DNA from 3 places in the Pseudoalteromonas sp. NEC-BIFX-2020_015 genome. Region 3 is predicted to be linked to each of the others. Evidence: predicted binding sites of a transcription regulator. Region 3 holds the regulator's gene; each other region holds the start of a gene.

Region 1 (11,311 bases), on a different contig from region 3:
AGTTGAAGGTAATAACGCGTAGACATTAAATATCTATTAATATTAAAAGGGCGGATATTTCCGCCCTTTTTTATTGCCAATTTAGTTTATTTAAAAACGGTAGTTAACACCTAAGTTTACGGTAGTCCCGATCCCTTTGACGTTAAACGCTCTAAACGTTAAAGCTTGTGAACGGGCAGGGAAGTAATCTTTATTAAGTAAGTTTTCAACACCTGCAAACACCGACCATTGATCAAAATCGTAACTGCCGCTTAAGTTAACAATGCCATAGCCATTTACAGGCCCCTCATCGCCGGTGTAAACGCCTTTATCATTTTTTTCAAAACGATCTCGGTCGCTAACATGAATATAATGAACTGACATTTTTGCCTGCGTGGTTGGCTGCCAATTTAATGCAAGTGTGCCTTTAGGCGCAGATACTTCACGTGCTCCTAAATAATTGCCTGTATTGCTGTGCTTGCCTTCAACGTAACCATACGTTGCAGCTAAATCCCATTGGTCATTGAACGTGTAGTTAAGTACCCCTTCATAGCCCCAAATTTTTTGTGGTGCGCGTTGTGTTATATAAATCCCTGTTTTTGGATCCTGCACGCTGCGTGACCCTAAATCTGAAAAACTTTTATAAGCGGATAACTCAAATCTAAATTGTTCGAACTCGCTGACAAAACCGACTTCATAGTTATCTATTATCGCCGCTTCAGTTTGGATAAGTGCAATGTCTTGTACTGTTGCTGAGCGTAATAAAGCACCTAAATCAGGAATGTTAGCACCTTGCGAATAGCTTACGTAAGGTGTAAACGCTTGGTTTGCATTATAACGAAAACCAACATTAAACGTTGTTGCGGTAAACTCAATGGTTCCGCCTTTTACAGCTTTGGGAACAGAGCATTGATCAGCGCTTCTACATAGCTTTAATGTATTGTAATCATTTACTTCAATATCCATATTTTCATAGCGAAGCCCAGCTTTGACAATAAAGTCATCTTGAATAACCCACTTGCTTTGTAAGAAACCAGCAACATTAACCATGTCCATTTCTGGTACCCAAAGTCGACCATCAACCATTGGTTGAGAAGTAGTATCATTGAGGATATCAACGCCGTAAATAAAGGTCGCTTCAACATTATCCCAATCAGCTAACGTATTAAATACTGAGCGTAATCCCTGTTTTTCTGACTTAATTAACGACTGTCCACCTGCTAGGTTTAAATCAGGGTTTGCTAATACCGTTGAGTAAAAAAATACATTTTCGATAGATTGTTTATACACATCTAAATTGAATGCGGTATTACTAAAAATCTCTGCATCAGTGTATTTTATCTGTAAATTATGATTACCACGTGGCCCTTGTGGCGCTGCATTAAATGGCGTGCTTGCAGCGTCTTTTATTGCGTAGGTTTTTTCACCTTTATTGATATCACCAATAACATCAACCCATGCAGAATCTTGTTGCGATTCAAAATAGTTGTAGGTCATTTGCAGTGATTTATCGGCATCAAAGTCATAACTTAGTTTTGTGAAGAAATTACGCGACTTTGCTTCAGATAATCCATATTGTGTACCGAGTGCATCACCTTCAGCGTCTCTTAATACGCCATTATTTTCAATACCTAAGCTGACAATATAGCTAAAGTCATCAATTTCACCTGATGCGGTTGTCGTTACTTTTAAACCAGCAGAGTCATCAAGCTTTACCGCACTAAATTGTGTCGATGCGGTTGTGTTTAAACTAAACTTACTGTTTGTTGCAGGCTTTTTAGTGATGTAGTTAATGATACCCCCCGCAGCACCATTACCATAAATAGAGGTCGCACCTTGAATAACTTCAATTCGTTCAATGACATGAGGGTCTAATGAACGCATACCTAAAGATCCATTTCTAAGTGGTGTTGATTGCGGGACACCGTCAATCATAACAAGTGCTGCACGGCCACGTAATGTTTGTGCAAAGTTACTTGATGTTCCACTGCTTGAGGCAATGCCGGGTACATACATTGCTAATATACTTTGCAGATCAGTGGTTACTTTAAGTTGTGCTGCAAGTTCTTTTTGGCCAATAATTGTTACCGATGATGGAATTTCATCAATACTTTCAGCGATACGGCTACCGGTAACTAAAATACGTTCTAAGTCTTGTGGTTCATCGTTGGCGGTTACTTGAGCTGAAATTATAAGTGCTAGGATGCTAAGGTTGGTTTTGATCATATTCTTAAAAATGCGCAATATAAAAATGGAACGCAATAATAAACTAATTGGAAATGATTCGCAATTGAGTTCCTCTTTAGGGTTGTGCACGTTTCTAAAATGATTTTATGGTTTTAAAGTGTAATGACACTGCATTTAAGAAGTGTCATTACACGAAGAGTTACATTTTCCTTTCACTAAGCAATGTCTTTAACTCACTTAATTGTGTTTTTAATTCGTTTATTTGCCCTTGTGTTGCTGGCATATCATTAATGTTTGTTTGCTCTTCACGCGCATTGCGGTGCTCCTCAGACATTACCTCTAAAATAGCGCCTACCATCATGTTCAAAAACACAAAAGCGGTCAAAAATATAAATGTAAGGTAATAGATCCAGCTTAGCTTATACACGGCCATGGTTTCATACATGACGTCGGTCCAATCTTCAAATGTTGCCACTCTGAACAGAGTAAGCATCGAAATAGACACATCCCCCCATAAAACAGGGTTTATTTCAGAAAATAACATACTTCCTGTTGCTGCATAGATATAAAAAATAACAAACATTAGAAGGGCGATATAGCCCATTTGTGGGATAGCTTTAAGCAGTGAATTAACTAATAAACGCAGTTCAGGAACCATTGATACCAGGCGTAGAACGCGAAAAATACGTAGCAACCGTGCTATAAATACACTTGAACCTGCAGCAGGGTATAAACTGCCTACGACTACTATTAAATCAAAGATGTTCCACCCTTTGGAAAAAAAGTCTTTGATGCCTTTACTCGCGATATAACGAATGATCAACTCAATCAAGAAAAAGACGGTGATGCCAATATCCATCCAATGTAAAAAAAACTCAACCGTTGGATGTAGTGAGTAAGTATGTGCGCCTACTGTTAATGCAGAAATTATAATAACTACAATAACAAATGATTGAAATATTTTACTTTTATCGATACGCTGGAACAGCTCGTGTAACTGCGACAACATCATAATTAGCCCTTAACGGTTATAAATAAAAACGAGTGCAATATACAGCAAAATAGTCATGGATGAATTACTTTTCCGGTTTTAAATGTAAGGAATTTTTAATGCTTTTCAATATGCTAAAGCTCGCTATAAGTGCGATGCTAGTGATTTTTTTAACCGCATGTAGCTCAAATTCACGTTACCATGAAATTCAATCTGCACGGTTAGGTGAATGTAATTATATGGCTGATAAAGAGTATCATGAGTGCATAAAGCGCCAAGAAGATGGCTACGATGAGTTTAAAAAGCAACGAGCAGAGCAGCAAGCGACTAAAAATGACTAAAACACAAAAGCAATTCGATAAAGTACTGCGTGTCAATTTAACGCGAGCTTGTGAAGAAATTAAAGATGAACTAAGTGAATTTAGTTGGCTAACTCATGAGATAGATTTAAGTAAACCAACTACATCACTTAAATTAAGCTGTTACTTTAAAGATCAATTTGCGCTTGAGCAAGCAACGAAAAATCAAGATACTCAATTAGTTAAAAATATAATAAGTAAAAAACTTGCAAGCATTGATTTAACAGTCAAAAAATTTATATTTAGCGCTGACAATATTTAGGATTATGATGTTTTCTAATTTAACGAATAAACAAAAGCAGCGTGGGCTGCTCATATTAGCAGGTTTATTTTTTATATTTGGGCTTTATCAGCTTCAACAACCCGTAGGTGCAAATCATGTGCTAAGCAATGGCTTTGTAGTGGCCATAGCGTTCTGGGCGTTTTCACGACGTTATAGTCAGCAGTTTTTAGAAAAAAATATGGTTACAGCGGCTATTACACGTGAAGGCAATGAGTTAATCATTAAACAAAGTATGGTAAATAAACTATCTCGGCTTGATATCCCCCGTATTAGCAAAATAACAATTGGTGACAATTACTTAAGTTGTATATTGGATGGCAATGGTCAAGGTTTTGATTTTCAATTAGTGGGTAAAGCGTGCGAGCTCAAAACACATATGTGCTCAATTTTAGCAGCTAATGAGCAGCAAACTATTCAAATCACGCTTGTTTAATTTGGTATTGCGATCACATAAGGCTATAATTCTACAAAATAGTAATAGAGATCAATAATGACTGTTCCTACTCGTTCACAAATTACCCCTGGCAGCGAAGTTAATATCGTTTTAAAAGAAGATCAGCGTAGCGGCACATTGACCCAAGGTGTTGTTGAGCGCCTACTCACTAAATCACCTAACCATCCTCATGGTATTAAAGTTCGTTTAGAGGATGGACAAGTAGGGCGAGTGAAAGAGATATTGTCATGAGTGTACTTACCCAAGCTGAATTTTGGCAATTGGTTACCGTAGAAGATAAAACCGCTGAGCCAGAGTCAGTGAGCGAGCGCTTAAAAAACTTACTTACAGATTTAGACGACGATCAGTTAATTGAATTCGATAAGCAATTTAGTCTCTGTATGCGACAAAGCTTTACGTGGGAGTTATTTGGCGCAGCGTTTGTAATGGCAGGCTGTAACGATGAGTATGGCTTTTCAGAGTTTCGCTGTTGGTTAATATCTCGTGGCGAAGCTGCTTTTAACGCAGCCCTCGATAATGCAGATTCATTGGCCGATTGCACGCCTGTATACCATTTAAATGAGCAACCCTATCCCTATTTAGATGAGTATGATCTTATTGCAGGCTTATTGTACGAAGAGCGCAATGAAGATGAACTACCTTTTGCTCCATCAGGGCAAGAACAGCCTAAAGGTAAACGCTTTAAAGACAAAGCTAAGTTTTTAAAACTCGCGTATCCGCAATTATTTGCTAAATATTGGCAATAATTTTAACTATAAAAAGTAAACAACGATTCATTATAGGTTTGTTTAATTTTAATAGACATTGCATGTTATGCTGTAAATACAAACCACTCTAAGTCAGGTATTTAATGGGCTATCGTAAAATATTACTGTGTTTCGTGTTTGTTTTTTTTAGCACTACAATCAGTGCTAAAACTGAACTACCAAGCAATAAAAGTCAGTTTATTAGTTTGTTAAACACTAAAGTAGGTACGTATAAGTTAGTTTCAGGCAGCGCGAGTGTGTGCACTGATGGGCAATTATCATGGTTTGATAAAAGCGCGCCAAGCCTAGGGTTTAAACTAGGTGAAGGGATTGTTTTTACCGCCTTGCATCATGGAACGCAAACGAATAAAACGGCAAACTTTTGTTTAGTGACGACTAAATACAAATACACAACGCAAAGAGTTACGCTATCGCTGCGCCATACTCGTTGTGAAAATCAGGCTGATAATTTAGATACGAGCCAAATGCTGCATTTCATCTCGCCTACGCGTATTCAATACAGTGTTGAAAATACCAATGTACGCTGTGAGTTTGAGCGCCAGCCATAATACCAATTTTATTAAAAACGTGATCATTCTAGCAAATTAAGTAACTCACTAACTACGTTAAAAATTACTTGTATAGAACAACTACATATCATAATTTTTCCTTGTTATAACCTTTTATAAGTTACAGCTTATTTTTGGCAAATGTAGCCAGCGAGTGGTGTATTGTGGAGATAAAAATTCACGTTTCATATGCCACGCTTGGCTTTGTTGCTGACTTGCCAGAGCAAGCGTATTGCTGCCATAACGCGCATTTACAGAATCCAAACATTTCATTAGTTTAATGTTATTTTTATTCGGCGTAAAAAGATCTGATTGCTGAAATTGCTGTGAACTAAGCTCTAATGCTCCCACGCCACACTTATAAAAGCGAACATTTTGTTGGTATAATTGTGCAAAAACCTCGCTAATTGCATTGGCAAATACACAGCTATCAGCGCTAGATGTGGGCAGCTCATACACTAATGATTTTTTATAAGCGTTTAGTTCATGTGGGGAGCTTGCCACAAATAATAATAAGCGTTTAGTTAAAGAGCGTTGCAGACGCAATTTTCGAGCAACAATAGTACAATGGTTTATCAAGGCTGTTTTTAATACCGTTGGATCTGTTAAACGTTCACCAAAGCTACGAGTCGAAAAAATCTCACGTTTATCTTGGCGTACTTCATCCCACTCTAAACAGGTTCGGCCGTTTAGTTCATCCACAGTACGAGCCAGTACCACATTAAATAAGCGTTTCATTTGCAGTGGATCTTGTTTTGCCAAATCAAGTGCACTGTTAATATGAAGTTGCTTTAACTTTTTGGCTAAACGTTTGCCCACTCCCCATATATCAGCGACATCCATCGCAGCTAAAATACGCAGTCGCGCTTGTTCGCTATCAATGACAGCAACCCCGTTAAAACCCTTAAGTTTTTTAGCAGCATGATTTGCTGCTTTGGCTAAGGTGGGCGTTGAGCCAAAGCCGACCCCCACAGGTAATTTAGTTTCACGCCATACTGTACGGCGGATCAAGTGTCCGTACTGATGCCAATCATTAATTAAAGGAGTAAAACCGGTAAAATGTAAAAATGACTCATCAATTGAATATATATATTGTTTATCACAAAAACGACTGATCACATTCATCATTCTATCGCTTAAATCTGCGTATAACTCATAGTTAGATGAACGAACGACCACTTTATGCTTAGCCAATAAATGCTTAACTTTAAAATAAGGTTGGAATTTAGGAATATTTAAACGCCGTGCTATAGGGCAAATAGCGCACACGCAGCCATCGTTATTAGTAAGAACTACCACCGGTTTTGAACGAATTGCGGGATCAAATACTTTTTCTGCACTGGCATAAAATGCTACAGCATCCACTAAGGCGTACATTGGTGTAACTCAGGACTTGGACGATGTAATCGAATAGAGCGAGTGACAACCCCTTCTAATTGAAATTCATCGGCATCACTTAGTTGCACAGGTGAATATAAAGCTGAGGCTGAGAGTAAGCGGGCATTAGTTTTGTCTAATAGCTTACATACAAATAAGCCATTTAAATTAGCCACAATAACGTCCCCATTTTTGGCTTCTTCAGCGCGATCCACAAGCAATAAGTCACCATCAAAAATGCCAACGCCTTGCATTGACTCCCCAGAAGCCACACCGATAAATGTCGCATCGGGATGTTTAATTAATAATTGATCCAAAGATAAACCAAGTTCTTTATATTGGGCGGCTGGCGATTCAAACCCGCATACGCCCGCTTCGATATATATAGGAATGACATGCATAGATAAAAACACATTATACTGTATGTTTATACAGTATAATGTAAAGTTAGCTAAAAAGCCAAGCAGGGGGTGACAGTAAATTAATTACTAAAACTTAAATACATGATTTTTATGTTTATTATTTTTTTCTTTCTAAAGTCTAGCTGTGTCTTTTCATCAATATAGAGAAACCATTATTTATAGTGAAATATTCAGCCAGACATAAGTACTTACTCAAATGCTGCTGAGTTCAAGCGCTAAGTGATGGTTACTTTGTTTATTGTAGGTAATTTCTTCTAGTAAAAATAAAAAATTCCCTTTAACGTTAATAGCTTCTTGATTATTTAACAAATCACGATAAAGTGCATGTTAAATAAAAATACGTATTTAGTGATTTATTATTCACAAAGGTGCTAGGTTTAATACTTGAATTCAAGAAGGGATAAACATGTTTAACACAGTTGTAGGCAGCATCAATAATCTTTTATGGGGTGAAGGGCAAGTCCTTATTTATATCCTGCTGTTTACCGGTATTTGGTTTTCAGTGCGACTAAAAGCTGTGCAAATTCTAAAATTTAAACATATGTTTAGCCTGCTTAAAGGCAGCAGTAAATGTAATAAAGACGATATAAGCTCTTTTCAAGCGCTTTGCACAGGCTTAAGTGCCCGTGTTGGCACGGGGAATTTAGCCGGTGTAGCGGTTGCTATATCACTGGGTGGCAGTGGCGCAATATTTTGGATGTGGGTCATTGCTATATTAGGGATGGCCACAGGCTTTGCTGAAAGCGTGCTTGGTCAAGTATATAAAGTACGCGATAGCCAAGGTGAATTTAGAGGCGGCCCTGCTTATTATATTAAACAAGGTTTAAATAGCCGCAGTCTCGCTATTGCATTCGCATTGTGCTTATTTTTAGGTTACGGCTTTACCTTTAGCGCTATGCAAACCAATACCATAACCGATGCACTTAATTTCGCATTTGAAATTCCAACATTCTACTCTGGTATTGTTATAACCATCCTCGCAGGCTCTATTATATTAGGTGGTTTCAAAGCCATTGCACGCTTTGCTGAACGAGTAGTGCCCGTGATGGGGATTATATTTGTGCTGGCTGCGGTCATTATTACACTACTCAACTTTAGCCAAGTACCTGCTATGTTAAAGGATATATTCCTATCTGCGTTTGGCCTGCAAGAAGCCGGTGCGGGGGCAATGGGAGCTGCAATAAAAAATGGTATACAACGCGGTTTATATTCAAACGAAGCAGGCGCGGGCAGTGTGCCGCATGCATCAGCTAGCGCCTCACCAACACCTAACCACCCTGTAACTCAAGGATATATTCAAATGCTGGGTGTATTCTTCGATACTATTGTACTGTGTAGCTGCACCGCGGTGATCATCTTACTTGCTAATGTGGATATTAGCGGCGAGATGGAAGGTATTCGTTTAACGCAAGCAGCTATGACCGCACATTTAGCACAGGGTGGCGTATATTTTGTGGCTGCAGCCATTACTTTATTTGCGTTTACTTCTGTAGTGGCCAACTACGCCTATGCAGAAAGCAACCTGCACTTATTTAAGCTTGATAACAAAATAGGGCGCGGCATTTATACACTATTATATTTATCAATGATGATGTGGGGCGCGTCTGCAACATTAAAAGAGGTGTGGGATTTAGCCGATATTGCGCTGGGTTTGATGACCGTGGTTAACGTTATTGCCATTATATTACTCACCCCGACTATTTTAAATGTAACAGATGATTATAATAAGCAAAGAGCCCAAGGTATTGAACCTAAATTTAATGCAAAAAATGTCATTATTCAAGGTAAGACCGAAAAGGGTATTTGGCATTAAATAGCTCGCTTATGCTGAATATTTAATTGAATAAATATTCAGTGTGATCGCGCTAAAATAATTAAGTATTACCATGATAGAGATATATGCAGGTAAAACTGCTGCAAAAATAATTGCCGAACAAGGCTTTAAAGCACCGCTTTTTAACACCTTTTTAGGTGCATCCGGTGGGCCTAAATGGTTTACTTTATTTGGTTTAGATAAGTATATTTTTGGTGAGTTTTTTAAAAATAGAACGACGCAATTAAACTTAGTTGGCTCATCAGCCGGTGCATTTCGCGCTGCGTGTTTTGCACAAAAGGATCCTGTTACAGCGATTGAGCGTTTAGCAAAATCGTATTCCCAAACACGCTACTCAACCGCTAAACCAACATCAGCGGAAATAACCGAAAAAGCAAAACAGTTATTAGACGATGTTTTTGGCCAAACAGGTGTTGCCGAAATTATTAATAATCCTATTTTTAAAGCACACTTTATTGTCGCTAAATCAAATGGCTTTGTAGGCAGCGATCATAAAGCATTACAGTTATTAGGCTTAACAAAAAGCTATTTGTATAATCGGGTTGATCGCCGATTTTTAACAAAGCAATACGAGCGCTTTATTTATCAAGCACCTAATAGTGATTTTTCAATTGAAGACAGTTATAAAATTAAAACTACTCAATTAGATTTAACGAGCGAAAATTTAAAAGATGCTTTATTAGCATCTGGTTCAATCCCATTAGTTATGCAAGGTATAAAAAATATTGCCGGCTCACCACCTGGCATGTACCGCGACGGCGGAATTATTGATTACCATTTTGATTTAAAAATTAACAACCCAGGTTTGATTTTATACCCACATTTTAATTCAGACCCCAAGGCAGGGTGGTTCGATAAAAATTTAAAACGCAAAGTTGCGACTGAAAATTACGACAACGTGGTAATGATCACCCCATCTAAAAAATTCATCGCCAGCTTACCTTACGGAAAAATCCCAGACAGAACAGACTTTACAAAACTCGATACCGACACCCGAATAAAATATTGGAATACCGTATTTAGCGAAACCGAAAAACTAGCCGACGCATTTGATAAAAATCTAACAATAGGTAAGTTTGAAGTAAAGACAATTTAAGAATGTGAGTGTTTTTTACGTACAGCTTACGGTACGTAATATTAAAGAAAGGGCGAAAAGCCCTTTTTTATTAAGTGGTTAAGGTAGTTTTCAGATGTGACAGTTTGACTTTAGTGATACATAGGGTCACAAGCCTTAACGTATTTTATTTCATTTTCTTTTGTACGATTATTTAGATATAGATCGGTGAAGTAATTACAGACAGCAAGCTTTTCCTCATATCCTTCTTTAGTATATTTAGAATGTAATTCTTGCATATATTTATCAGCTTTATGTTTATTGGACTCAATCTGTAATTTTTTCTGACGTTCCATAGCAAGCTCAAGTTGCTGTTCAAATGTTAGAGCATTTGGCTCTTTAGTAGCTTTTTGATGTTCTTTAATATTACTTAAGAAATTTTGTAGTTTATTGTATTCGTAGGCTTCTTTAGCAAACCAAAGAGTCGCACCAGCAACGACTATGATAAGGTATAGTTTAAAATCATTGAAATTCATATTTAGTCCATTAAATAGAGTAGAGGTAAGTGTGGAAATAATAACAGGGTTATGGATGATTTTATAGGTACATTGAAGCCCATAAGTTATGGTAAGTAATATAAAAAAAGGGCGAAAAGCCCTTTTTATTAAATAGTTAAGTTCATTATCAGTCGTTAAAGTTTAGCTTTTAAATTTAGTAAATCAGTTCGTAAAACTTAAAAGAACAAATTCAAAATATCCCGCATAAGCCCAAATAAACGTACCAATTATTGTTAGTAAATAAGTATTTAATAAACCTTTATATTTACGCTTTACCATATCAGTATATTTTTTGTTGTTGGTCTCTGCTTCTTGAGGATTAACTAAGGATCGAAAATTACTATCTATTACAAATGAAGTATCAGTGTGATATGTCAATTGGAATAAGCCATCATTAAATGTTTGATATGGATCTTTAAGTTCCTCTTTAAGACTAGGGTATAAAGAATGTGTAAATGATGCTAGTAACCCAAATACAGTAAGAACAGCTCCAAGTGAA
Region 2 (11,311 bases), on a different contig from region 3:
TGTAGAGTGAAAGCAATCGCACTTGCCGCTGAACTTAAACTTGATGGCATGTTGAGCATCAATTTTTTACCAAATGCAATTTACAAACCTGAGCGTTGTATAAGAACGACACTTGAAGCCGCTAAAAAACATAATTTCCCTACACAGAACATCATGTTCGAATTTACGGAAGTCGAAAAAATTGAAGATACTAATCATGTAAAACGTGTGGTTGAATACTATCAATCACTTGGGTTTAAAACAGCAACCGATGATTTTGGTGCTGGGTATTCGGGTATTAATTTATTAGCAGATTTTCAAACTGATATTGTTAAGTTAGACATGGGGTTGATTAGGGGCATAGATAAAGACCACAAGCGGCAAATTGTTGTTAGGCATTGCTTAAATATGTTAACTGAATTGAATATTTTAGTTTTGGCGGAGGGGATCGAAACGATTGAGGAGTATCAATGGTTAAGTAATGCTGGGGTGGAATTAATGCAAGGGTATTTCTTTGCAAAACCCGGCTTTGAAAGTTTACCTTCAGTGAGTTTTAGTTGAATTTTAGGTCGAATCAATTTTTTATACCAAGGTTTAATGACTGTGCAGGCAGCTCCTGATGTTATAGTTTATTACAAGGGCATGCCATTATTGGTACAATGAATTAACATCATTCACTTACGAGTAGCCAGCAGGGCGACTATCTTGCATTAATAGATCGAGTTTTTTTTGCGCTTTTTTATAGTTTTCTAAATCGACAATTTCAATCATTTCACATTCATCTCTTACCATTTCAGCAATGAGGCTAGGGTAATGGCGGCAATCTTCAGGCCTATCTAAATAAATGCTGCAGGTGTACTTGTTAGGTGCAGTTGCATTTTTTTTTGGTTCAACCTCAAGGAAAGGGCATTTTGATAATTTTTCGCCTGATTTAGGATCAAACCATATTTCGTCACCTTTGACGAACTCAAAAATATCAGGATTAAATATTTCCCAAAGATCGATTTCTTCCTTTGTCGCACACAAATCTCCACCGCCGTATTTTATACAACATTTACCGCATTGGTTACAGTCTTTCATAGTTCACTGATTATCAGGCTATACAAATACACATATTAGCATTGATAGTCTTTTTTTAGCATTACTGAATCACTTGACTAGCTCCAGCTCAGGTTGTAGCAAAGACTGGCGATTTTGATACTTTGGTATATTGTTAATACAGGTGTTGGTCATGTTAACATAAAGTATCAATTTTATTCTCGATAAATGGAAATTAAAGGTCACTTATGAGGCTTGTTTTTTGGTTGTTTTTTGTTTTTAATTGTAGTGCTTTTGCGCAAGATTCTATTGAAAAACTTGGCGTGTTTAATATCTATCATGATTCAGACTATTCCACCCATAACCCATCTGCAGTTGCTATGCAGATGGGGTTTATGACTGCACTTAATGAAATTGGCAATACAGTTAATGGCTATCAAATTGATTTTTTAGGAAAAGATAATCGTGGGAATAGTAACCGTAGCTTTTTGACGATGAAACGTTTTTTAAACGACCCCAAAGGTCTTGCTATTCTTGGAGGCTTGCATTCCCCACCATATATAAAATATAGAGATTTTATTAATGAAAATGGGTTGTTGCTACTTGTACCGTGGGCTGCGGGAGGGCCAATTACCCGCTACCCAAAGGTTAAAAATTGGGTATTTAGATTATCACTAGATGACACTAAAGCTGGCATGAAAATGGTAGAGTACGCAACGCAAACATTAAAGTGTAACTCAGTTGATTTACTTTTAGAAAATACACCATGGGGGATATCTAATCATAAAACCATGACGAATGCATTGGGCAGTGCGATACCTAATAACGTTTATTGGTTTAATTGGAATGTAAAATTATCTCAGGCCAGCATTTTACTAAAAGAAATTGAGCAATCAAAAAGCGACTGTGTGCTGTTTGTTGGCAATGCTGTTGAAGGAAAGTATTTCGTTAAAGCAATGGCAAATCTACCAAAAGAAAAACAAAAGCCGATAGTGAGCCACTGGGGTATCACAGGCGGTGATTTTTTTAACTCAGTCAGTGGTGAATTAAATAATGGGTTACCGTTATATTTTTTACAAAGTTGTTTTGATTTAAATCGCCCCGATTTGGACCTACATACACAGCAGGTGCTAGACATAGCTGCAAAGTTATTCCCTGATGAATTTAAACAAAAAAAGCATTTATTAGCGCCCGCAGGCTTTGTACATGGCTACGATATAGGCAAAATATTGATAGCAGCGATGAATGATGTTGATTTGGTTGCACAGGTAAATATCGTAAGAGATAGAGTTAGAAAGAAGCTGGAAGAGTTAGATAAACCCATTACAGGATTAATGAAAGTTTATCAGAGGCCTTATTCAATATGGAGCGAGGACAATCCTGATGCGCACGAAGCACTCGGTGCAGAAGATATCTGTATGGCGCAATTTAATAACACCGGACAAATACACATCATTACTCCTCAGCGTGAGATATAAAGTATGCTGGTGGCTATAAAAAAAATAATGACTATGTCATCAAATAAAGCATTTTATGCTTTTTTAATTACTAGTTTATTACTGTCTATTTTAGTTAGTACTTACTTAGTTGGAAGCAGAGCTGAAGATTCAGTCAATAAGCTGTATAGCAAAGCCAATCAAGTTGAGTCAGAGTTAGCAGTTAGTTATCTACGGCAGTTTTTAGATACCCGCCAGCAAATACTACGGGATTTATCTCGCCATCCTATTTTATCAAACAGTGTAATGGGGACAGATCTATCTCAAGCATCCGTGGCTGATTTTTTGAATGACTACAAAATATTGGGCAATACAGAATCAATAAAGCTTATTAATATATTAAGAGTGCCTATTTATGAAAACTTTCCTGCGATAGATATAACGGAAACTGAGGACGAAAATAGCTGGGTTCAAAAAATACTTGATGAGAAAGCAGAGCAAGCGATTATATTGTCAACGCGCAACAATGAAAATTTCTTTAAAATTGCAGTGTCAGTTAAATACAGTGACTTTACTGAAGGGGTCTTATTGGTCGAGTTTAGCACAAGCTTAGAGGAGCTTTTATCCTCAGCAATTGAGAGTAATGCTTATGGTTTAACCTTGCAGGGACCATTGGTTTTATACTCGAACTTAGATGCTAATAAAGAATATTTGAGCATTAATAAGCAATACATAGGTGACACCGGGATTCAATTAGAATATTTAATCAGCACAAGCGTTTTAGAAGAAAAAGTATCAGGCTTTACGCGAGATATTTTTTTAGCTGTGATTGTTAGCCTCATATTATCCTTTGCAATTTTATTGATATTTGGTAAGCAACTTTTACTTAATCCATTTAAACGCTTGGAGCGATCGCAGCAAGTCTTAGCCGAAAGTGAAGAGCGGTATAAGTTATCAATCAGTGGCACTACAGACGGAATTTGGGATTGGGATATAGCCAATAAAACGGTTTATTACTCCCCCCGCTTTCGAGAGCTATTAGGCTATCAACATCATGATATCGAAGGGTTTCCAAATAAACTAAAAAGTTTTAAACAAAAAATACATGAATTAGATAAGAATAGGGTGTTAGATGTTTTTACTTTGCATTTAGAGAATAATCAACCATGTGACATTGAGTTGAAATTGTACACAAAAACACGTGAAATAAGACACTTTAGGCTTAAAGGCATTGCGTTAAAGAACGATAAAAACAACGCTATTCGTATGGCGGGTTCACTTACTGACATAACAGAACAAAAGACTGGGCAAGAGGCATTAAAGGCTGCAAAAGAGCAAAATGATTTATTAGCGAATGCGATCGAATCATGCAATGTGGGAATTTGCATAGCCGATGCAACTTTAGAGGGCTCACCGCTTGTATTCATTAACAGTGCGTTTTCTCGGATCACGGGCTATGGTAATGAAATTTTAGGACAAAACTGTCGATTTCTCCAAGGAGTCGACACTTGTGCTGAAACGATTAAAGAAATCAAAGAGGCGCTGCAAGCTAAAAAAATTCATCGTGTAGAGATTTTAAATTACACAAAAGAAAATAAACCATTTTGGAATGACTTACAAATATCTCCCGTATTTAGCAATGAAGGTGTACTTAGTGCATTTGTTGGAATACAGCAAGACATTACTGAAAAAGTAGAAGCTGAAAAAGAACTTGTTGAAGCTAAAGGGCAGGCTGAGTTGGCTAATGTGACAAAGAGTGAGTTTTTAGCAGCAATGAGTCATGAAATACGAACACCGATGAATGGTGTACTCGGCATGTTAAACTTATTGAAACACTCAAAGCTGAATGAAGATCAATATTATAAAGTAAAGGTTGCTTCCAGTAGTGCGAATTCTTTACTGACTTTGATAAATGATATTTTAGACTTTTCTAAGGTTGATGCAGGAAAACTTGAACTAGAGATATTAGAGTTTGATATTCGAGATATGCTAGGTGAGTTTGCTCAGTCTGCGGCGGTGCCCGCACATGATAAAGGTCTTGAATTTATTTTAGATATGACTCAAGTAAATGTTTCGTGTGTTCAAGGTGATCCAGGGCGGTTACGACAAATATTAACTAACTTAGTCAGTAATGCAGTTAAATTTACTGCTTCAGGGGAGGTATTAGTTGAGGTCATACTAAGTGAATTGGATATAGAAAACTGGCAACTCAGATGCAATATTAAAGATACTGGCATAGGCATAACGCAGGATCAGCAAACTAAGTTATTCAAATCATTTTCACAGGTTGATGCATCAACAACGCGAAAATTTGGTGGTACAGGGCTCGGCTTAGCGATCGTTAAAAAATTATGTGTGCTTATGAATGGGGATGTGAGTGTTGAAAGCGATGATGGAAAAGGTAGTTGTTTTAGTTTTTATGTACAACTTTCAAAATCTGATAAGGCACAGCCCATAATACCTAATGTGGATATCAGCAAATTAAATATACTGGTAGTTGATGATAATTGCACGCACCTTAATGTATTAAGCTCACAGCTTAAACATTGGGGGGCGAATGTTAAGGTGGCGATGTCTTCAGCGGATGCATTCACGGTCGCAAATACCTTCTATGAAAAAAATAAGCGTACTTTTGATATTGGTTTTCTAGATATGGATATGCCGGGTATGAATGGTATTGAATTAGCAAAAGGATTGCTTGCTAATGAGAGTCACAAAAGTATTCAATTGATTGTTATGACGACAATAAATGATAAGGGCGATGATGCATACTTTGAAAAAATGGGTTTTTCAGGTAGCTTTAAAAAGCCAGCAATAACATCTGATTTATTTGCGGTATTTGCGAGCACGGTAGGCAGCGGAGCTTACTCTGATAGAGCGAGCCAGTTGTCACAACAATTCACAAAAACACTGCGCAGCAATGGCGCTGTGGAAAATATAATATGGGAACCTTCAATTCGAATTTTACTTGCTGAAGATAATCAAGTTAATCAGATTGTTGCAATAAGTATGTTGAACAAACTAGGATTACATCAAATAGATGTAGCAGCAAATGGCGAAGAAGTGATTAGTTATCTAAAAAACGCCCAGCAATTTGAACAATATACCGCAGTGATTATGGATTGTCAGATGCCAGTAATGGATGGTTACGAGGCTACGCGGCAAATTAGAGAACTAAAGTGTGGAAAAATATACGCAAAAGTTCCAATAATCGCGATGACAGCAAATGCCATGGTAGGTGATAAAAGAAAGTGCATTGAAGCTGGGATGGATGATTATGTACCCAAACCCATTATGCAAGATAACTTACTCGAAAAACTGCTTTTATGGTTACCCCATTCCTTAAAATGAAAATAAGATAAGCTAACATACAAGCAGTGCTTGAGCTGATTTTTGAACGCCCTCGTTTAGAATACATTCTGTATTTAAATGTTGATTTATTTATATGCAATTTAGTTATTTAGCGCTAAGTTTATAGAGTCAGATCACACGCTATGGCACTTTTTATATTTTTTATTGCTACCACATGGACACTCATCATTACGATTTACTTTTATATCAGTAACAGGGAAAATTTCGCCATCTAAATAGCGCCATAGCTTATTTTCTTTGATAAATTGTGATTTTTCATGTAACTGACAATATAAATTTTGATAAAAATAACTAGCGCAAAATTCAACATAGCCTGTTTCTTCGTTGTGGTCAGTACTAATGACGCTTAATGATATAAAGCGACAACTATTAGCAAAGTCAGCAATTTCTATTACAGGGTTTTCGGCTTGTTTTTCTTGTGCATAAGTTTGGTAAACATATTTTGCGTTTTTTAGGGCATATGCAACAAATCGAGAGCGCATTAGCTGTTCTGGGCTAGTTGCTTGTATTGTTCCTAAGTGTAATTTTTCACAGCAGTCTTGGTAGCTTTGAAGGCTCCCACACAAGCAAGTTTTGTCAGTATGTGTAGTCATAGTTCAAATATGTTTATTCAAAAACGGCATTTTAGCAGTTTATTGAGCTAATGCTATCTCTGTCATGTTTTGTGTCTTAGTAAAGCAATATAGCTTTGCGCTAGCTTGGTCTAATTTTAGTGAGAGATTACTAATTTGATTATCTTTTACGATATCAGTCCATGTTATCACCGCTGCAAAATTACCATTATGTAATGCAGAATTTAAAACATATTCTAAATTCACAAGATGCTTTTGTCTTATTACTAAGAGCTTACTTGTATCAATTGAGTATGAATCCAGCAGAGCTTTACTTGGTACATGATCTGGTGCTATTAATAATGTCCATGCATTTTTATTATTATAATGATGTAGAACCTTTAGTAGTTCAAAAGTAGCTGATATCTCATCCTCAATTTGAATTAAATTTACTGACGAGCTTAGGTTATCTTGTTGATAGCTTTTAACGGTTCTAACAGTAATTGGCTGTAACATAGGTTCTACTCACTGGTTGTTTATACAGTATGTGTATACAGTAGTTTATACAGTGTTTGTGTGCAAGCGTTTTTTGCCAATTTTTTATACGATTACTGCCTTTAATTTTTTTTAATAGATCAAATGCGGAAGTGAAAAGTTTAAATCTTTTAAATTTCAAATATTTATTTTTTAGTGAATTAAAAAATCGTTTAATTCCTTTGGCTAGGATTGTGATGGGATTAGGTGAGAAAACTGTTGTTGATGAATTTGTTCATACAATGATGCTGCATAACATTGTGCATCTTTAAAGCGACGTGTTGTTATGTGTTTACGTAAGTCTGCTAATGTGATCGTTGCAGGTTCATAGCCTTGGCTGCTGGCTAAAGTTAACCATACCGCACCATGAAAAATGCTACTGGGTACGCCTTGGCCTTTAATAAAAAATAAGCCCAGATAAAACTGTGCCTTGTGATTGCCTGCCATCGCAGCTAGACGCATCCATTTAGCGGCCAGAGGGACCTGTTCATTTTTTAAATAGTAAAGTGCTTTCGTTACTGTTTTGTCCGATGTTTCAGGTGTGGGGTCTTTATTCTCAACTGTTGTTGGTTGAGTTATAAATGACAACACGTTTTCAAGTTGTTGTTCAAGATCAAGGCCAATTGGAGATGTATCAGTCATAATGCCACGCATGTTATTTTTTTTATACACTACGTAAGTTTAGTCTAAGACCGGGTGATTTGTCCTATTATTCTTTTAATCTGTGATAAAATTACGAAATTATTCCCCTGTGAAAATGAATTATCATTATGCTTGATGCGTTATTTAAAATTAGCGCGCACAATTCGACTGTGCGCCGTGAATGTATTGCTGGTTTAACGACCTTTATCACCATGGTTTATATTGTTTTTGTTAATCCGGCCATGTTAGCTGAGGCCGGTATGGATCAAGGTGCGGCTTTTGTTGCTACTTGTATCGCAGCTGCAATTGGTTGCTTTATTATGGGCTTTTGGGCTAATTATCCATTAGCGTTAGCGCCAGGTATGGGATTGAATGCGTTTTTTACGTATGGTGTGGTGCTTGGTATGGGCCATACTTGGCAGGCTGCGTTAGGTGCCGTGTTTATATCGGGCTGCATTTTTTTGCTTTTAAGTTTATTTAAAGTGAGGGAGTGGATAATTAACGCGATTCCGCTTGTTCTTAAACAAGCTATAGCGACAGGCATTGGTGCTTTTTTAGCGCTTATTGCGTTAAAGAATGCTGGAATTATTGTCGCGAGTCCAGCCACGTTAGTTCAGCTTGGAGATATAACTTCTGCGGGTCCATTACTTGCAATTTTAAGCTTTTTTGTCATCGCGGCGTTATTATTTCGTGATTTCAAAAGTGGTGTATTGATCAGTATTTTATTAGTGACATTGATTTCTCTGAGTTTAGGCTTAGTGCAATACCAAGGCGTAATTTCTATGCCGCCTTCACTTGCTCCTACATTTATGCAATTGGATTTTGCTGCTGCGTTTGAGCTTTCTATGCTCAGTGTTATTTTTGCTTTTTTGTTTGTTGATTTATTTGATACCTCAGGTACTTTAGTTGCTGTAACTCAAAAAGCAGGTTTAGCCGATGAAAAAGGCAATATGCCTCGCTTAGGACGAGCATTAAGTGCTGATAGTACGGCAACAATTGCAGGCTCAGTACTTGGCACATCTACGACAACGTCATATATAGAATCGGTGGCGGGTGTGTCTGTTGGAGGGCGTACTGGTTTAACCGCTGTTGTGGTCGGGCTGTGTTTTTTATTGATGATGTTTTTTGCACCGCTTGCGAAAATGGTCCCTGCTTATGCTACCGCTGGTGCAATTTTATATGTTGCAGTTTTAATGCTGCAAAATTTAAAGTTTGTAAATTGGGATGATATGACAGATGCCATTCCGGTCAGTGTAGTGCTGTTAATGACACCTTTAACGTTTTCAATCGCGCATGGGATTGCACTTGGTTTTATTTCTTATACGGCTGTTAAAGTATTATGTGGTAAACGTGATGAAGTTAGTATCAGTGTATGGATACTAACAGCGATGTTTGTTATTAAATTTGCATTTTTGTCCTAATAAGATAAAACGAAGAAAAAGTGATCACCACTTTTTCTTCGGTGCAAATAAAATATCTAAGTCGTCTTGTTCTTCTTCGTTTTTCTTTTTTAATGCCGTTGCATTTGAAGCTTTAAGTTCAGTACTAATTGTTTCCAGGTAACCTTCCAGCTCAGCCCGTTTGGTTGTTACATACTCATCGGTGTAGGAAATTGCAGAAATAGTCGCATAAGCTTTTTCAAAGTATTGCCTAGCTGAGCCGACCATATTAGCTGAACGTGCTGATAAACCTCGCTTTATTTGACTTTCTATATTTATTTTTAGTTGGAGTTTTTCTAGGCGTTTGTCTTCGGCAACGAATACTTGGCTATCTACTTTCCCTTTTCCATGTTCAGAACGTAGTATCACTCTTAATTTTTTTATACCTTGGATCAATGCAATGAGTTGCTTGTCGTTATCCGGTAACGCTAAGTTCTCACCGTTTGTCCCTTCAGGCTTGTTTGCTAGACGTTCTTTTGATTCTTTTAGGCGGTTTTTTAGTTCTTTTGAAGTGGGGGATAATTGTACCATTGAAGATAGCGCGTCATAAATACGACGCTGAATAACATATAAAATGTGATCTGACATGGGGATATTGGCGCTATTAAGAAGCACATCTTCAGACTCTTCGATGATCTTTTTTTGTTTTGTAAGGTCTTTACGACGCTCAGTCTCTTGTTTCTCTTTATGTTGTTGTACAGCACTAACCCAAAGGGCAATGACGATCAGCGCAACAATTAACATAATAATAATAGAAACGATCATGGTTTTGGTCTCTGGTTTCTCAAACTAATAATTTTTATCTTACATTAAATATATGCTAACTGGGTAGTTTTGCGCAGCTTATACAAAATAAAATTAGCATTGTGGTTATTTATTACTATTAATTGCACGTTCATAATATTTTCCAATTTGAATACCAGTCAAATGATGGCTACCTCAAGGCGTAGGATTATGCTAGCCTTGATGCATTAGTCTTATAAATGTACCTGTGGCTGTATTTATTTTCTTTAAGAAGAAATAAAGCTTGGCTTGAAGCGGTGTAACATTTATAAATAAGCAGTATAACAACACTAAAAATGCAGCCATGAAATTACAACAACTCAGATACATCGTCGAAGTTCAAAACCATAAGCTTAATGTATCAGCAACAGCTGAAAGTTTATTTACCTCACAACCAGGCATCTCTAAACAAGTTCGTATGTTGGAGGATGAACTCGGCGTGCAAATTTTTGGACGAAGTGGCAAACATTTAACTCATGTGACCAGTGCTGGGACTGAAATTATTAATATTTCACGCGAGATTCTTTCTAAAGTCGAAGGAATTAAAGCGGTCGCAAATGAGCACACATTGCCAGATCAAGGTAAGCTGAATATTGCTACAACGCATACGCAAGCACGTTATGCGCTGCCTAGTGTTATTCAAGGCTTTATGAAGAAGTACCCTGCAGTATCGTTGCATATGCATCAAGGAACGCCGCAGCAGATTTCTGATGCTGCAGCTAGAGGGGATGCGGATTTTGCAATCGCAACTGAAGCATTGCATTTATATTCAGATTTAGTGATGTTACCGTGTTACCACTGGAATCGCAGTATTGTAGTTGCAAAAGATCACCCCCTAGCTAAAAAAGCAGATTCACTTACCGTAGCTGATATTGCAAAGTACCCATTAATTACGTATGTATTTGGTTTTACTGGGCGTTCAGAGCTTGATAAAGCATTTAATGCACAAGGGCTTGACCCCCATATTGTTTTTACAGCAACGGATGCCGATGTGATTAAAACTTATGTGCGCCTTGGGCTAGGGGTCGGTGTAGTTGCATCAATGGCAATAGATCAAGTCTCAGATACTGATTTGGTGTGTATTGATGCGAGTCATTTATTTGAAGCCAGTACGACTAAAATCGGCTTCAGAAAAGGCAGTTTTTTACGCAGTTATATGTATGATTTTATAGAGCGCTTTGCACCTCACTTAACAAAAGAGCGTGTTGAACGGGCGAGCTTATTACGAAATCAAGATGATGTAGACAAATTGTTTGAAGGTATAGATTTACCTGTTAAGTGATGAAGCATTAAAAAAGCCGCAAAAGCGGCTTTTTTAATGCGTAAAACTTAACACTCGATAATATTGACAGCTAAGCCACCACGTGCGGTTTCTTTGTATTTTGTTTTCATGTCGTTACCAGTATCAAGCATCGTTTTAATTACCTTATCCAATGATACTTTTTGTTCGCCACTGCCGCGGATTGCTAAACGGGAGGCATTAATCGCTTTAATTGCGCCCATTGCATTACGTTCAATACATGGCACTTGAACAAGC
Region 3 (11,311 bases):
TTATTCATTCGAGGTAACGCCATATCTGGCGCACCGATCATCAAGGGCACCATCCAGTTTGCCAGCCCTGTGAAAGCAGGCATAACAGCACCAAATACCATGATCAAGCCATGTACTGTAGTCATTTGATTAAAGAAGTGAGGATCAACTAATTGTAGTCCCGGCTGAAACAACTCAGCGCGTATAACCATCGCCATCGCGCCACCAATTAAAAACATGGTCAACGAGAAAATTAAATATAAGCTGCCAATGTCTTTATGGTTAGTTGTGTACAACCAACGCTTAAACCCTTTTGCAGGGTGATGATGTCCGCCGTCATGATGCCCAGCTTCATTATGTTGTTGCTCTGTTACGCTACTCATTATTTAGCCTCCGAAGTTGCATCAATCGCGGCTTGTATTTGACTCGGTTGAATCATATCCCCAGTATCATTACCCCATGCATTACGTTTATAGGTAACGACAGCTGCCAATTGCTTAATTGATAACTGCTTAACAAATGCTTGCATCGCAGTACCTGGGCGACCATTAATCACCACATCAATATGATCATTAATATCCCCCAACACCACAGGATTACCTTTGAGCGCAGGAAATACACCTGGTAAACCCATTCCTGTTGGTTGATGGCATGCAGCGCAACTAGCCATATACACTTGCTCTCCCAACACCATTAACTCCTCTTTAGGGAGGGTTTGGTCAAGCAGGGCTGCATCTGCTGCTGCTGCCGTTTTTTTGGCTTGCTTCGCTTGTTGCAACCAATCGGTAAACGCTTGCTCAGACTTAGCCTCAACAACAACAGGCATAAAACCATGATCTTTACCACATAGCTCAGCACACTGACCTCGATAAATTCCCTCTTCATTAATTTTGGTCCACGTTTCATTGATAAAGCCAGGGTTTGCATCTTTTTTAACAGCAAAATCAGGTACCCACCAAGAGTGGATAACATCGTCTGAAGTCATCAAAAAACGTACTTTTTTATTAATTGGTAATACCAATGGCTTATCAACTTCAAGTAGATAGGTGTTTGTTTTATCTGCTTGGTTGGAAATTTGATCTTGAGGGGTTGATAGAATAGAGTAAAAAGCAACGTCTTCACCCATGTATTCATAATGCCACTTCCACTGCGACCCCGTAATTTTAATGGTCAAATCAGCTTTGCTGGCATCTTCCATCGAAATTAGAGTTTTAGTAGCGGGTACCGCCATAGCGATTAAGATTACAAATGGTATTGCCGTCCAGAGGATTTCTACTTTTGTACTTTCATGGAATTGGGCAGGTTTTGCCCCTTTTGATTTTCGGTGATGGATTAGTGCCCAAAACATAACCGCGAACACAATTACACCAATCACACAACATATAATAAATATTGTCATGTGCAGTTGATAAACATCATTACTTATATCTGTTACGCCCTTTCGCATATTAAATTGGCTATTTGCCAATACTTGCTGCGGTAGAACAAACAATATAAGCCACAAGGTAGAGCTCAGTTTACCCATGTGACGACTCCTTTGAATGCTATTGCAAAAATGCAAAGCGAAAAGGCGGCACTGCTATTAAATCGCGCCAATTCGTTTATTGTTATTTTAACTGAAAGTTAACAATTTATTTATGCCACAGGCATAAACACACTCATTAAAGAGCAATTGTTAATACAGTGTATTAACCAATTAGTTAAAAAATGAACAATTAGCAAGTTTTAATGGCAATTAAATTTTATTTTACTGCAAAAATAACAACTAAAAATCAGCGCGTTATTTTCCAAAGGAAGGTAATATTAAATAGCTAAAAGCAGTGGATAAGTAGGGGTAATAAGGCTTTGAATGGTACTTACAAGTGTGGGTTCTAATATATTAGGGGTTAAAAAATGTAAAGCATCAAACTTCATCTATTTGATGCCACTCTATGAAAAAGTTATTACATCCAATCGGCGTTACGAATAACACCAACAGCCAAACCTTCTATATTGAAAGATTCATGCTCTAGATCAACTTCAATTGCGCAGAAGTCATCATTTTCAGCATGTAAGAAAACTTTTTTCCCAGCTTTTTCAATACGCTTAACGGTTACATCATCATCAACACGTGCCACCACTACTTGGCCATTTTCAGCCACTTGAGTACGATGTACAGCTAATAAATCACCATCCATAATGCCAATATCTTTCATACTCATGCCCTGTACACGCAGTAAAAAGTCAGCAGCTGGCTTAAATAACAGCGGATCAACTTGGCAATGGCTTTCAACATGTTGCTCAGCCAATATTGGTTCACCCGCGGCCACCCTACCAATAAGCGGTAAACCTAGTTGCTCTGGCTCATCTTCTTCAACCAGTTGAATACCTCGGCTTGCACCAGGTTTCATTTTAATCACACCTTTTTTAGCAAGTGCTTTTAAATGCTCTTCTGCCGCATTTGCACTTTTAAAACCTAGCGTCTGCGCAATTTCTGCACGCGTTGGTGGCATGCCTGTATCTTTGATAAAAGCTTTAATAAGTTCGAGAATTTGAGCTTGGCGATTCGTTAATGGGCGCATACAACTGGGTTTCCATACAGTACATTTAACTGTGAGTATATACAGTTATATGAAAATCGCAAATTTAAATTGGCTTAAATAAAACCATAAATATTGATTGAATTTATTAGTATGAAGTTACCGATATGAATGTTAAAAAGTATAAAGTAAATTTAAACCCATTGGAGAATATGAACATATGAGTATTTGGTATCAACCTATCACCCTTGAACAATGCAAAAGTCTTGATAACGGTATAAGTGGACAAGGCACATTAATGAAAACCATGGGCATTGAGATTAGTGAAATTGGTGACGATTACCTCGTTGCAACTATGCCAGCCATCCCTGAGCATCATAACCCAATGGGAATAGTGCACGGTGGTGCTAATGTTGTTTTAGCTGAAACCGTCGCCAGTTATGCCGCTAATTTTGTGGTCGATTTCACAAACTTTTACTGCGTTGGACAAGAGATCAATGCGAACCATTTGAAAGCATCACGTAATGGCACGTTAACAGCAATAGCTAAGCCACTGCATTTGGGTAAGCGGACATCAGTATGGGAAGTAAAAATAACCAACAGCCGAGGTGAATTATGCTGCGTATCGAGGATGACCGCAGCAGTTGTTGAGCGTAAAATTAGCTCTGAACAGGATAAATAGTAATTTCAACACCGGCACCTATTGCAGATATGCGTAACAAGGTATCAACCTGTAATGCTTGATTAAAGCACTTTGGCGAGGTACCTGATTCAAAGCCAAGATCAAAAGTACGCTTTGAGCACGATAACCATTGTTTTAATGCTGCACGCGAACACGACTCTATTAACTCGCATAAGTGATTAATCGCCTTATCAGGAGAGGTTACTTCTCCTTTAGATTCAATGCGTGCAAGCTGTCGGTACTCATCTTTATCATAATGTAAAACCACAGCACTCTTTTTTAAGTCTGCAACTAACAGGCTAATATCTTGTTTGGATTCAAGCTCAAGATCTACATTTAAAAATTGAATTTCCGACATTATTTCTCTTTTATCTCACATTAAAAACAATGCAAACTTTAACCTATTTTTGCTTTTATACCAAATAATCTATCCCCAAGTCACCTCAAGATACATAATTCAACGTTTTATCTAAGCTAAAATCTACATGCGACAATTTGCCACATTGGCAAACCGAGTATAGCTTATAAAATACCGCGCTGAAAAATAATAACAAACAGGTAGTAATATGAATAAACGCATTTTTAAACACGCTCGTAAATTTCACAAATGGCTCGGGTATTTACTAGCAATTCAAATTTTAGCCTGGTTGTTAGGTGGTTTAGTAATGAGCGCAATCCCTCTTGAAAAAGTGCACGGTAAGCATCTTGCAGCACGCTCAATTAATAACCCATTTAATCAAGCCGATTACCCTACCTCACTTGATAATATTGTCTTGCAAGTTCCACAGCCAACTCAAATAACTTATAGTCATTTTTTAACCACCCCAATAATTACAGTGAATAACAGCGAAGGTGAGCATAGCTTTAATGGCCTTACTGGGCGTCCATTTTTACCACCGAGTAAAACCCAAATTATTGCAAATGCCCACGCTCATTTATTAATAGAAGCAAAAGTTAATAATGCTGTAATACTAACAACAGGCCCTCGTGAGGTGGGTTATAAACAAAATATTTGGCAAGTAACTTTTGATGACACCTTTAGCACAACGTTATATCTATCAGCAGATAATGGAAACGTTATTACTGTACGCAGTACTATTTGGCGTATTTTTGACTTTTTTTGGATGCTACATATTATGGATTACGACGAACGAGAAGACTTTAATAATCCATTACTGATCAGTTTTTCTGCCTGTAGCGTGTTATTTTGTATCACTGGATTTATTTTACTACTACAAAACTTCAGGTTGCCTCGACGTAAACAAACTCGCACATAAAATTCTCTTAATGGTGATGGCGATAACCACACGCCATCGCCGACTAAATTGCATATAAAAATAGCAATGTAAACTTTCTGATCTATAAAAATATACATTAGTTTAATTATTAAGTACTTAAGCTCGTCCGTTCAGCTGATTTACGCTATTGAATAATAACTCTAAAATACGCCCTCCTGTAGTTCACTTAAGTGATTGGATATGCCGTATTTTATTATTGCCTTATTGGCATCGTTGTTTAGTTTTAACCTTAATGCCGAGCAATTTACTCGCTTTTCTACAGCGAAAAGGCATTTAATCAAAACATTACCTACCGACGCTAAAAGCATTTATTGTGGCTGCGACATAAAACGCCAAGGTAAAAAGCTCGTTCCCGATCCAACTCAGTGCGGTTATGTACCGCGTAATGCAATAACCCGCTCAGGAAAACCAAATGCACGCGCTGTACGCATTGAGTGGGAGCACATTGTACCTGCATGGGAATTTGGTCATCAACTACAATGCTGGCAAGATGGCGGGCGAAAAAATTGCGTTAAAACCAGTGCTCAATTTCGTAAGATGGAAGCCGATATACATAACCTCGCGCCAGCCATTGGTGAAATAAATGCAGATCGCTCTAATTATCGATTTGGAATGATAGCGGGGGATGCTAGCCAATATGGCCGTTGCCAAGTAAAGGTCGACTTTAAACAACGCGTAGTTGAACCCCCTCTTTACTCGAGAAAACGTATCGCAGATGCTTATTTTTATATGCAAAAAACGTATGGATTAAAAATTTCGAGCAAACAACAAAAGCTATTTAGCGCATGGCAACATCAAGAATTAGCCCAAAAAATCAGCAACACCAAGTTATAGGTAAACGGTTGATTGGGCTAACTCGCAATAAGTCAAATATTGACGCGTAAACTCGCTTTATTAAATCCGCAATATTAAGCTTTATAAAGGGTACTTTTATATTTTCTAGCCAAGTCACCTCAAGATGCAAGCGTCTTGAGGTGACTTGGATATATAAAGCACCCGACCTAATTTCAGGCCAGTTAAAGATCTTGATGTGGGCCAAATACCTCATAATGAATGCGTGCAGCATCCACGCCTAGAGTAAGTAACTGCTGTTTAATTGCCGCCATGAAACCACTTGGTCCACAAATATAAAAGTCGCCTTCTGCCAGTGGTAATTGTTCAGCAACACGTGCAACATCCATTAAACCTGAAAAGTCAGGCTCCTCGCCACCTTGGTTTAACCAAGTATGGTGTGTTAATCGAGCATGCGCTCCGCCCTGCTCACGAATAAATTGATCAAACGAGTGCTGTTGTTTATTTTCACAGGCATGTAAATACGTCACTGGCTGATTAGATTGCTCACTTAGTAATGTTTGCAGCATTGCTAACATAGGTGTTTGCCCAACGCCCGCAGAGATTAATACCGCAGGCTTATCTTCTGAACGTAGAAAGAAATCTCCCGCTGGCGGATAAAGATCAACAAAGCTGCCTTCTTCCAATGAATGTAAATAGTTAGACACAATCCCCGGTGCTGGAAGCAATTCTTTTTTCACGCTAATACGGTAACTTTTACCATTACTTTGCTGTGAAATAGAATATTGGCGGATCTCACTGTACTGTGCATTATCGGGTTGTACTTTAATCCCTAAATATTGCCCGGATTTATGAGTGATCACTGCTTTTGAATCTAATGGTCTTAATATAAAGCTGGTCACTAACTGCGATTCAACCTGCTTATGTGCAATGATAAAACGACGCGTCCCAGACCAACCACCATGGTTATTTTTGCTATGGGCATACAAAGCCGCTTCTTCGGTAATACAGATATCTGCAAGTAATGCGTACGCTTCACGCCAAGCATATTCAACTTCTGGGGTAAACTGCTCTGGGATCAGCTCTTTTAATGTGCCAATTAAGTGACCGCCAACTATCGGGTAATGCTCCGGTAAAATATGCATACTGGCATGCTTATGATTAATACGCGCAAGCGACTCTTTCAAAACACCTAAATTATCAATATTTTGGGCATATGCAGCCAGCGCATTAAAAAGCGCAAATTGCTGACGACCACTGCGTTGATTCGCCATATTAAAAATATCTTGCAGTTCAGGGTTATGGCTAAACAGTCGCTTATAAAAATGCTCAGTAACCACAGTACCGGCCTCAGCTAACAAAGGGACTGTGCTTTTAACTATTTCAATGGTTTTATCAGATAACATACTACTTCCTAAAGCTAAATTACTAACCATGACGCCCATCAACACGACGCCGCGTTAAAATAGGAATACAATGGATCAAGAACAACAAAAAGGCCACTAACCACAAAACAGCACTTAGCTGCCACGTAATATGCGGCCCAATAACAAAGGGTAATAACGAACGAACAATCGCTGCAACAAGCACCAAAGCAAACGCCACAGCCATTGTGTGTGGAATAATTAAAGGCCGGCCTGTATGGCCATGAGATACGCGTGTCATCATCGCAAGAATCATCATGCCAATCGTACCGATGGTGATCATATGTAGTGCGTCTTTAAACAAAATAACAGGGCTATAGAAACTTAGTGCAACCAATGCTAAACCAAACCCAAGAGCTAAATACGAGAAGTGCAACGACCATAGCAGTGGCACCTTGAGCATTTTATTATTCCACCACAACAATGAGCGGCTTAAATGCAATACAGCAACAACGGCCAATACCCAACCGGGATTAACACTTGATATGAATAGTTGGCTGATAAAATAAAACGCGACAGCAAATAACGAGCTGTAAAGCAGCACTTTATCCAAACGTGGAATACGTACTTGTTCAGCTAAATCTAAGCCGCGAGCGGTAAAAAAGGGCAGTACTCGCCCTGCCACCACGCCTACCAATAAGGTCATGACCAAAACGGCGGTATCGACAGTAGCCAAAGCCAACAGCATTTTTTGCTCAATGGCGAGCCATAAATAAACACTATTGAGCACGCACAATGCACCTAGTATTGGCAAAAACTGGTAGTTATTTTTACTTTTGGCTTTTAGTAGCATATTTGCCAGCGCTGCAATTGCGCCTAGCCACCAGATCAATTGGAAAAATAATACCGCATATAAATTGGCGTTCTCGAGCCCCAATCCAGTAATAAAAAATGAACCTCGAGCAAGGAGCCAAATCACCGTGAGTAGCATTAATTTGTAACCACTTAAACTCGGCACACCGGTCCACGTTTGAGCCGCTGTTAATAAAAAACCAACAGCAACCGCACCGGCAAAGCCAAACATCATCTCGTGCGCATGCCAAAGTGTCGCGGGCATACTTAAGCCCCAGCTAACATGGCCCGTTAAAATAAGTAACCAATAACCGATCGACAAAAAAGCCAGTAGACCACCGGCTAAAAAGTAAGGCCTAAATGCCAACATCCATAATGGCCATTGGTTTACTTGATAAAACTTAATGCGTGCAGGCACTGGTTCCGTCAGATTTATTGGTTGCATTAGCGTACTTCCTTTCCTAATCCATTAAGCGCCACACAGCGCAGCACATAACTAACTTTCAAAACAGTCGCAGCAAGAATTGTTGATATATGCGCCACTATTTGTAACGTCATCGGCAAGTAATGAGCATACGGATAACTCAATAAAACCGTCACCAGCATAAACACTGTACTTACACCTAAAGCAACATTTGCCCCCGTTAGTAAGCGAGTATAAAAATCACCAACAGTGGAAGCAGGATAATAATCATTCGATATTGGTATCAACATAAAAAACCCTCACTACGTTACATATAACAAGCTACTGCACAGAGCGAGCCAACATTAAATTCTCATTAAATACATAAACTTAAAATTAAACACATTGACAACCATGTCATTATGACTCACCCTTAAAAGTGCAAATAAACACATATGAGTCAAATTGACATGCTTAATAACAATACCTTGATTAGTAGCGCGCTTAAATTAGCCGCGCTCAGCACCCAAAACCCACATTTTGAGTTACTGATCCAATGCATTAATGAGGTCGTGCCTAGCGATGCAATTGCACTGCTTACACGCCAAGGTGATGTATTAAAGCCAGTGGCTATTCAAGGTCTCATGCCTGACACGCTCGGCAGGCGCTTTATTATTGATGAACACCCGCGTTTACAAGCCATTTGTAGCGCGAGTCAACCACTTCAATTTGCCCATGATTGCCCACTCCCTGACCCATACGATGGTTTGTTGTATGCTAAAACGGGCGATATTCCTGTGCATGCTTGTTTAGGTGTGCCTTTGCTTGATAGTGAAGGTAAATTACTAGGCGTGATCACACTCGACAGCCTTGATGCGCACGCATTTGATACACTAAACCTTGATTACTTAGCTCAGCTTGGCACATTGTGCGCCGCGCATTTGCATACCGCGCTGCAACTACAGCAGTATCGGCACCACGCACAACATAGCAGCGCTTTAGTACAAGCGCTTAATCACGAAGCTATCACCCGCGATGGCACCGAGATCATCGGCGAAAGCCCAGCGATACAAAGCCTAAAAAACGATATTAAGCTCGTCGCAGGCTCTGAGTTTAGCGTGCTGATCCAAGGTAACACTGGCGTAGGTAAAGAGCTTGTTGCTCGCAACATACATTTGCATTCAAAACGTAGTGAACAGCCGCTAATACACTTAAATTGTGCGTCATTACCAGAGAACCTCGCCGAAAGTGAATTTTTTGGGCATGCTAGAGGCGCATTTACTGGCGCTCATAATGCGCGCCAAGGTAAGTTTCAACTGGCCGATGGCGGTACGTTATTTTTAGATGAAATTGGTGAGCTCCCGCTTGCCATGCAAAGCAAGCTATTGCGCGTATTGCAAAGCGGCGAGATCCAAACTGTTGGCGAAGATGAGATAAAATATGTAGATGTACGCGTTATTGCAGCCACTAACCGAGACTTAAAAGACGAAGTCGCCCAAGGACGCTTTAGAGCCGACTTATATCATCGTTTAAGTGTTTACCCCCTCAATGTTGCACCACTAAAACAACGCGAAAACGATGTTATTTTACTCGCGGGCTACTTTGTTGAAAAAACTGCTCGTAAGCTCGCCATCAAACAATTAAAACTCAGCGTTGAATCTCAATTGTTACTCACTCAATATGAGTGGCCAGGCAACGTCCGCGAACTTGAGCACGTGATCAGCCGTGCAGCCTTAAAAGCAAAACAAAGTCAGTGGCAACAAGCAATAATCACTATCGAACCTATCCATTGTGAGCTTAATCTTAATGCAACTTCCACTCCACCGATGACACTCATAGTAGAGAGTAGCGATAAAATTAATAATCACAACCTCTCGCTCAAACAAGCAACAGATACATTTACGCATCACTTAATAAGCCAACAACTTGAACAACATAACTATAATTGGGCCAGTGTGGCACGAACACTAAAAGTTGATCGCGCTAACTTAGTACGGCTCGCTAAACGCCTTGGTATTGAAGTAAAAAAATCCATTTAATTTACACATTACTTTTTAAAATAGGCTTTTAAAAGCTGGCTGAATGCCTGCACCTTCGCTGTTCTATGTACCAAATGATGCGTCACAAGCCATAGATCTGTTGGCCAACTAAGTTCATTAGGTAGAATTTGCACTAAATCTGGATACTGCGCCGCCACATTATGTTGCAAACCACCAATACCTAATCCTTTTACAATAGCACGGGTTGCCTCTGATGTTTCTGACACTCGTAGCTTAACTTGCCCAGCTGGAATATTCTCATCAACCCATGCAAAATAAGGCACTCTTGCGTTGTAACCGACTACACCTGACACAAAGTTATGTAACGGCAGTTGTTTCACCGTTTTAGGTATCCCATATTTATCAATATAACGTTGTGATGCATAAAGCCCCGATGATAAATGCGCTAAATGCTGCGCAATATAATCACCTTCATCAGGTCTTGGGCCAGCGCGCACAGCAATATGAGCTTGGCCATGATCAAGTCGCAAGCGCTTTTGATCTAAAATCACTTCAAGTTGTACCTGCGGGTGCAAACTTTGAAACTGCTCGCATACATCACTCAGTACATCTATAAAACCACTGACCGTAGTAAGCAGCAAACTGCCGCGTAATGTACTGTCGGCTGCAATTATATCGTTATGTAAACGCTCCAGTTCGCCATTAATAGATTGTGCCGTGGTAAATAATTTAGCGCCTATTTCCGTCACTTTATAACCACGGGCATGGCGATGAAACAGCCTTGCGTTTAAGTTTTTTTCTAAATTGTTTATACGTCTTAATACCGTACTATGGTGCACATTAAGTACTTCTGCTGCCGCGGTTAAAGTTCCTAATCGGGCTACTTCAAAGGCCACTTTTACATCTTGCCAATCATCAAATTGAATCGCCACTTTCAAACTCATCATTTAGTTGTGCGTATATGCACATAAGTTTTGCGTTTATTTGGCTTTTCTGCAAGTAAATATTTGTTAAAGTAGCTAACAGACAAACCCAATCACTACATTTAAGGCGACCACCATGACTGCACCAAAAATTATTGCCCTTGCAGGCAGCTTACGTAAAGACAGCTTTAACCAAAAATTAATTAATGAAGCAGCACGTTTTGCATTAGAAAGCGGTGCAGAGGTTGAAGTTATTAAACTTGCCGATTTAGATTTACCCATGTTTGATGAAGACATTGAAGCACAAGGCACACCCGTTGGCGCACAGTTATTAAAAGACAAGTTACGCGCAGCTGATGGTATTTTACTCGCTAGCCCAGAATACAATGGCTCAATTACTGCCGTACTTAAAAATGCGATTGATTGGGCGTCGCGAACAGAGCAAGGTGCGGTTCCTGCTTTTCGTAATAAAGTAACTGCTTTATATGCATCATCGCCG

What was found. The regulator LexA, encoded in region 3, represses DNA repair genes until DNA is damaged. The targets are predictions, from matches to a motif close to TACTGTATNNNNATACAGTA.
Region 1: the regulator LexA is predicted to act here: its motif matches at 7,363-7,382, upstream of umuD (translesion error-prone DNA polymerase V autoproteolytic subunit).
Region 2: the regulator LexA is predicted to act here: its motif matches at 6,916-6,935, upstream of HH219_RS19105 (SulA-like leucine-rich domain-containing protein).

Annotation. Positions count from the first base shown of each region.
Region 1 is NZ_JABCJL010000028.1:35,007-46,317, forward strand. Features, by position in the region: gene asd (aspartate-semialdehyde dehydrogenase) at 1-22, shown strand, start outside; gene HH219_RS17705 (TonB-dependent receptor) at 91-2,205, opposite strand; gene HH219_RS17710 (ion transporter) at 2,366-3,175, opposite strand; gene HH219_RS17715 (hypothetical protein) at 3,277-3,498, shown strand; gene HH219_RS17720 (hypothetical protein) at 3,491-3,778, shown strand; gene HH219_RS17725 (hypothetical protein) at 3,783-4,232, shown strand; gene HH219_RS17730 (YwbE family protein) at 4,290-4,484, shown strand; gene HH219_RS17735 (DUF4240 domain-containing protein) at 4,481-4,999, shown strand; gene HH219_RS17740 (hypothetical protein) at 5,104-5,568, shown strand; gene HH219_RS17745 (Y-family DNA polymerase) at 5,683-6,945, opposite strand; gene umuD (translesion error-prone DNA polymerase V autoproteolytic subunit) at 6,933-7,346, opposite strand; gene HH219_RS17755 (alanine/glycine:cation symporter family protein) at 7,774-9,180, shown strand; gene HH219_RS17760 (patatin-like phospholipase family protein) at 9,254-10,297, shown strand; gene HH219_RS17765 (hypothetical protein) at 10,408-10,791, opposite strand; gene HH219_RS17770 (hypothetical protein) at 10,975-11,311, opposite strand, start outside.
Region 2 is NZ_JABCJL010000033.1:24,234-35,544, forward strand. Features, by position in the region: gene HH219_RS19080 (EAL domain-containing protein) at 1-540, shown strand, start outside; gene HH219_RS19085 (YkgJ family cysteine cluster protein) at 658-1,059, opposite strand; gene HH219_RS19090 (ABC transporter substrate-binding protein) at 1,266-2,495, shown strand; gene HH219_RS19095 (PAS domain-containing hybrid sensor histidine kinase/response regulator) at 2,523-5,804, shown strand; gene HH219_RS19100 (YchJ family metal-binding protein) at 5,939-6,418, opposite strand; gene HH219_RS19105 (SulA-like leucine-rich domain-containing protein) at 6,458-6,892, opposite strand; gene HH219_RS19110 (sel1 repeat family protein) at 7,097-7,552, opposite strand; gene HH219_RS19115 (NCS2 family permease) at 7,681-8,973, shown strand; gene HH219_RS19120 (hypothetical protein) at 8,998-9,756, opposite strand; gene cysB (HTH-type transcriptional regulator CysB) at 10,079-11,056, shown strand; gene HH219_RS19130 (L-serine ammonia-lyase) at 11,104-11,311, opposite strand, start outside.
Region 3 is NZ_JABCJL010000029.1:35,956-47,266, reverse strand. Features, by position in the region: gene ctaD (cytochrome c oxidase subunit I) at 1-362, opposite strand, end outside; gene coxB (cytochrome c oxidase subunit II) at 362-1,504, opposite strand; gene lexA (transcriptional repressor LexA) at 1,923-2,540, opposite strand; gene HH219_RS18085 (PaaI family thioesterase) at 2,719-3,180, shown strand; gene HH219_RS18080 (hypothetical protein) at 3,158-3,538, opposite strand; gene HH219_RS18075 (hypothetical protein) at 3,747-4,457, shown strand; gene HH219_RS18070 (endonuclease) at 4,659-5,312, shown strand; gene hmpA (NO-inducible flavohemoprotein) at 5,495-6,676, opposite strand; gene HH219_RS18060 (NnrS family protein) at 6,699-7,931, opposite strand; gene HH219_RS18055 (hypothetical protein) at 7,931-8,200, opposite strand; gene norR (nitric oxide reductase transcriptional regulator NorR) at 8,345-9,928, shown strand; gene HH219_RS18045 (LysR family transcriptional regulator) at 9,937-10,821, opposite strand; gene HH219_RS18040 (NAD(P)H-dependent oxidoreductase) at 10,949-11,311, shown strand, end outside.